2 linked regions of the Rheinheimera salexigens genome follow. The protein of the gene in region 1 interacts with the protein of each later gene in a pairwise test. Links are inferred from orthologs where the notes say so. Each region holds a gene or a part of one and is shown in the gene's direction. Other genes may lie near its edges.

Region 1 (3,082 bases):
TCCACTAAGGCGACATCTTGCTCATTTTTTAATAAGGCGCCAAACATTGGCATTAATCCGCCTTTATGCTGCTTATCATGTAATGCTTGTGCCGATATATCTTCTGCTAATAGCAGCTTTAACCAATCGAGCAGTTCAGACGTAGAAGGCTTTTTCTTTAACCCGGGCATTTCACGTAAATCAAAAAATGTTTCTAGGGCCACATTTAATAACTGCGGTTGAATATGCGGATAATGAACATCAACAATGGCTCTTAAGGTATCGGCATCAGGAAAGCGTATATAGTGAAAGAAACAACGGCGCAGAAACGCATCAGGCAATTCTTTATCGTTATTTGAAGTGATAATAACGATAGGCCGTTGAATGGCTTTAATTTGCTCACCGGTTTCATAAACATGAAACGCCATTTGGTCCAGCTCATGCAGTAAGTCGTTGGGAAACTCGATATCCGCTTTATCGATTTCATCTATTAATAGCACCGGCCGCTGAGTGGCAGTAAAAGCTTGCCATAATTTGCCGGGTTTAATGTAATTAGCAATATCCTGTACTTTGTCGCTGCCTAATTGGCTGTCGCGCAAGCGGGATACGGCATCATATTCATACAAACCATGTTGGGCTTTAGTGGTTGATTTTACATGCCACTGAATAAGCTCAGTGCCTAAGCTTGCGGCTAATTCTTCTGCCAACCTGGTTTTACCGGTGCCCGGTTCACCTTTAATCAATAACGGCTTTTCTAATGTCACGGCAGCGTTTACTGCTAATGCTAATTCATCCGATACGATATAGTGTTCTGTACTTTCAAATGCCATTGCATCCTCTTTCTTGTAGTAAAATGGAATAAGATATAGCCAAATGCTTGGGTAATTTTCTTTATGTAGAGTATTCTGGTACCAATTTCTTAATTTAATTATTTTATTTTGGAGCTGTTATATGGCAAACGTTTATGCTGATAATTCATTGTCTATCGGGCACACCCCTTTGGTCAAACTAAACCGAACCATTCCTAGCAGTAGCAAAGGCAGCGCTAATGTCTACGCTAAAATTGAAGCCCGTAACCCTAGCTTTAGTGTTAAATGTCGCTTGGGTGCGGCCTTAATTTGGGATGCCGAGAAAAAAGGTACGCTAACAGCTGAGCATGAAATTGTCGAACCGACCTCTGGTAATACCGGAATTGCCTTAGCTTTTGTTGCTGCTAGCCGAGGTTATAAACTCACCTTAACTATGCCAGAAAGCATGAGCTTAGAGCGGCGCAAATTATTAAAAGCTTTAGGGGCTAATTTGGTGTTAACCGAAGCAGCTAAAGGTATGAATGGCGCTATTGCTAAAGCCAAAGAAATTGCCCAGTCTGATCCTAAAAAGTATATTTTGTTAGGTCAGTTTGATAACCCTGCCAACCCACAAATTCACTTTGATACCACCGGCCCTGAAATTTATACTGATTTAGATGGCAAGGTAGATGTGTTTATTGCCGGTGTGGGTACTGGCGGTACTATTACCGGCGTAAGCCGTTACTTAAAACATGAAAAAAAGCTTAATGTATTAACAGTCGCGGTAGAGCCGACCGAATCACCGGTTATTAGCCAAGCTAAAAACGGTGAAGACTTAACGCCTGGGCCACATAAAATTCAAGGTATTGGTGCTGGTTTTATTCCGGGTAACTTAGATCTTAGTGTCATTGATCAAGTAGAAAAGGTCAGCAGTGAAGAAGCTTTTGCTGCCACCCATCGTCTAATGCGTGAAGAAGGCATTCTAGCCGGTATTTCTTCAGGTGCCGCTTTAGTCGCCGCACAACGCTTAGCCGAAAAGCCAGAATATGCCGGTAAAAACATTGTTATTATCTTACCTAGTGCCGCTGAGCGTTATTTATCTAGCGCGCTATTTGCCGATGTATTTACCGAGCAAGAATTAAGCGTTTAACTTAACGTTAATACTGGTCTGGATATAACCGCACTTAGGGCAGTATTAACTGCCCTTTCTCTTTACATCTACTGCAACAAAAGTCAGACTTAACAGCTAGTGTTTTATAGGTGTTTATATTAATGGTTTTTAGTTGGCAATCTTCTGGTCTCTGGTTTGGGCTTTTATTGTTTTTGACTGCTTGCAGTGATCCCGCACCTGCCATCACTACCCAATGGGGGACGCCTGAAGCCATAGCGACAGAGTTTTTTGATGCCTTATATAATGCTAACGATTTAGATAAAGCCAAAAATTTCAGCACTAACAATTATGCCAATTTACTAGAAAGTTATGGCACAACTCGGCAAGTTAGCCGGATATTAATGAACGTCTCATTTGATGAAGTGATTATTACCCTTAACCCGAGCAGTAGTAATGTGCGTCAGCAGTATGATGATGAAGCGCATATTTCCGTGGTATTAACAGGCACCCATCAAGGCAAAAAAATTGCCGATATGCGTTCAGTAGTGTTAGTAAAGCAAAGTGGTCGCTGGTTAGTTAATGCTGTAAAAGCGGATAAATTTAGCCGCGCTGTACGATGACACTGCAATAGTGCTGCATCAGTGCGGCAAAAGCTCTGAGCGCATTCTGTGTTAGCAGCGCGCTAGTTTGGTATTCCCTCGCTTTAACTTTTTGGTCGAAAAAAACCTTTAATTCGTTGCTGACAATCATCACTAACCAGTAGTTGCTGAAAATGCTCTAGCTCGGTTGCTATGGTATCTAAGGTTAATTGTTGCTGTTGCTTACGCATTAATTTTTTAGTCGCTAATACCGCAGCAGCAGGCAATTTCGCTAAGGTTTGGGCTTTTTCTGTGGCTAATTGCGTTAATTTATCAGCGCTAACCACTTGATTAACTAAGCCCATTTGTACAGCTTCATTCGCACCAAAAGCTTCACCTAATAATAAATACTGCGCTGCACGTTGATAACCCGCTACTTGGGGTAATAGTACGCTTGACCCTGCTTCTGGGCATAAACCTAAAGCCGTAAAGGGCAATTGAAACTTCACTCTGTCCGTAACATAAACCAAATCACAATGCAGTAAAGCCGTCGTACCAATTCCAATGGCTAGGCCATCGACAGCAGCAATAATAGGCTTAGTAAAACGGGCGAGTTGATATAGAAA
Region 2 (3,095 bases), 1.4 Mb from region 1 along the record:
GTAGCAAAGCCAAGTTAAAAAGATAGAAATTCGTCGGCAATAAGTTGCTGAAATAGCATAGAGCTGGCCTGCTCTTTTTCATAAACAAACGCTTTAGCCTATGGTAGAATGCCGACCCTTTTATGCGGGACGCCTTAATGTTAGAGCAGATTCGAATTGTATTAGTTGGCACCAGCCATACCGGAAACATAGGCTCGGTAGCACGTGCTATGAAAACCATGGGCTTATCAAGCCTATACCTAGTTGCGCCTAAAGAACTGCCAGATGGCCAAGCTTATGCGTTAGCGGCCGGTGCGAGTGATATCTTGGCTCAAGCTAAAATTTTTGACTCTTTAGCCCCGGCTATAGCAGATTGTGGTTTAGTGGTAGGCAGCAGTGCCCGTTCGCGTACGCTGAGCTGGCCAATGTTAGAGCCAAGAGACTGCGGCGAAAAAGCCATAAGCGAAGCCCAGCAGCATCCAGTTGCTATTGTGTTTGGTCGCGAAAGCAGTGGTTTATCTAATGAAGAGCTGCAACTGTGTAATTATCATGTCTGTATTAATGCTAATCCGGAATATAGCTCATTAAATTTAGCCATGGCCGTGCAACTGGTTTGTTATGAAGTGCGTATGGCATGGTTAGCACAAGCAAAGCAGACGCAAGATAATCAGACACAAAGTGAGCAGTCACAAATTGAATCAGCACATACTGATGCTGAAATTAACTATCCTAGCAATCAGCAAATGGAAAGTTTTTATCAGCATTTAGAGCAAACCCTAGATGATACGGGCTTTATTATTAAGCAGCATCCGGGTGTGGTGATGACCAAATTAAAACGCTTATTTAACCGCGCGCGGCCAGAAGAGGCTGAATATAATATTTTGCGCGGAATTTTAACCTCGGTACAGCGTTTTGGCTCTGTTGTGTCGCGGACTAAGGAGTAACAATATGTTTGCTGGTATTCGCGAAGATATAAAAAGTGTGTTTAATCGCGATCCCGCGGCTCGGAATACGTTTGAAGTATTAACCACTTATCCGGGCTTACATGCTATTTGGTGGCATCGGCTTAGCCATAGGTTGTGGCGAGCGAACTGGACGTGGTTAGCACGATTTATTAGCACATTTTCGCGTTGGGTGACCGGCATTGAAATTCACCCGGGAGCGAAGATTGGTCGGCGCTGTTTTATTGACCATGGCATGGGTGTGGTGATTGGTGAAACCGCTGAAATTGGCGATGATTGTACACTTTATCATGGTGTGACCTTAGGTGGCACCAGTTGGACTGCGGGAAAACGCCATCCAACATTAGGCAACGGCGTAGTGATTGGCGCAGGGGCAAAAGTATTAGGCCCGTTACATGTCGGCGAAAATGCCCGTATTGGCTCCAATGCTGTGGTGGTTAAAGATGTGCCTGCTGGCGCGACGGTGATTGGCATTCCGGGTCGGGTGGTGGCTAGAGCAGATATTACGCTTAGTGACGAACGTAAACATATGGCTAAAAAGTTTGGCTTTGATGCTTATGCGGTGTCAGCAGACAGTCCAGATCCGGTTGCTAATGCGATTGGTCGGATGCTAGATCATATTCAAATGTTAGATAACAAAGTGGCAGAGCTGTGCCATGGCGTTAATGAACTGGGAGGAAATGTTTGCAGCAAAGTACCGACAGTAGATATTAAAGAAGAAGACTTTTTACAAGCAGAACAAAGGGCCGCAGAGGCGAGAGCGAAAGATATCGCTGCTTTTGATCCGGAAATATAAACGCGGGTTTGGCCTGAATACTTGACTGTTTTACTCAGCTTAATACTTGACTAAATTGGTCAGGTATGTAGAATGGAGCTATAACATTCAGGGAGCAGACTATGAGATTAACTTCGAAAGGACGTTATGCAGTAACGGCTATGTTAGATGTAGCCTTACACAAAGCGACTGGGCCTGTATCTCTTGCTGATATTTCAGAACGACAAGGCATATCGCTGTCTTATTTAGAGCAGTTATTTGCTCGGTTACGTAGATATGGCTTAGTTAGCAGTGTGCGCGGTCCTGGTGGTGGTTATCAGCTGAGCCGTGAAGCCTCGTTAATTACTGTATCTGACGTTATTACTGCGGTAGACGAAACCGTAGACGCAACACGGTGTCAGGGTAAGTCAGACTGTCAAGGTGGCATGCGTTGTTTAACGCATTCGCTATGGAGCGATTTAAGCCACCGAATTGAAGATTTCTTAACCAACATTTCGTTGGGTGAGCTGGTAAACCAGCAAGATGTAAAAATCGTCGCAAAACGGCAAAATGACCGTAATGTAAAGAATCCGGCAACTGATATAGACGTCAGTTGTCAGCTGTAAGTGAAACACGGAGCAAATAATGAAGCTACCTATTTATCTTGACTACGCTGCAACTTCACCTGTTGACATGCAGGTTGCAGAAAAAATGATGCAATTTATGACGATGGACGGTGAGTTTGGTAATCCAGCGTCACGTTCGCATCGTTTTGGCTGGCAAGCAGAAGAGGCAGTAGAAATTGCCCGTAGCCAAGTGGCCGATTTAATTAACGCCGATCCGCGTGAAATCGTATTTACCTCAGGTGCCACTGAATCAGATAACTTAGCCATTAAAGGTGCTGCTAACTTTTATCATAAAAAAGGTAAGCACTTAATCACAGTGAAAACTGAACATAAAGCTGTGTTAGACACCATGCGTCAATTAGAGCGTGAAGGCTACGAAGTGACTTATTTAGAGCCACAAACCGACGGTATATTAACCTTGGCTCAAATCGAAGCTGCTGTGCGCCCAGACACCACCTTAATAAGTGTGATGTTTGTTAATAACGAAATTGGTGTGGTACAAGATATTGCTGCTATTGGTGAGTATTGCCGTAGTAATAATATTCTATTCCATGTCGATGCTGCGCAAGCACCTGGTAAGGTTGAGATTGATTTACAAACCTTAAAAGTCGACTTAATGTCTTTTTCAGGCCACAAAGCTTATGGGCCTAAAGGTATTGGTGCTTTATATGTACGTCGTAAGCCACGTATTCGTTTAGAAGCACAAATGCACGGCGGTGGTCATGAGCGTGGTATGCGTTCAGGTACTTTAGCTACGCACCAAATTGTTGGTAT

What was found.
Region 2: the proteins of cysK (region 1) and cysE interact in binary tests that used the Escherichia coli proteins (3 or more experiments, as listed by UniProt). The link is inferred for Rheinheimera salexigens from one-to-one orthologs.

Annotation. Positions count from the first base shown.
Region 1 is NZ_MKEK01000001.1:2,268,060-2,271,141, forward strand. Bases 174-2,923 are described here. They hold cysK (cysteine synthase A), read left to right. Parts: upstream 174-930; coding sequence 931-1,917; downstream 1,918-2,923. Other genes in these bases: BI198_RS10315 (AAA family ATPase), read right to left, coding at 174-809; BI198_RS10325 (hypothetical protein), read left to right, coding at 2,040-2,498; BI198_RS10330 (enoyl-CoA hydratase-related protein), read right to left, coding at 2,582-2,923. In the rest of the region: more of BI198_RS10315, read right to left, coding at 1-173; more of BI198_RS10330, read right to left, coding at 2,924-3,082.
Region 2 is NZ_MKEK01000001.1:876,047-879,141, forward strand. What follows is about bases 70-2,832. They hold cysE (serine O-acetyltransferase), read left to right. Parts: upstream 70-927; coding sequence 928-1,737; downstream 1,738-2,832. Other genes in these bases: trmJ (tRNA (cytosine(32)/uridine(32)-2'-O)-methyltransferase TrmJ), read left to right, coding at 138-923; iscR (Fe-S cluster assembly transcriptional regulator IscR), read left to right, coding at 1,839-2,321; BI198_RS04140 (IscS subfamily cysteine desulfurase), read left to right, coding at 2,341-2,832. Also shown: more of BI198_RS04140, read left to right, coding at 2,833-3,095.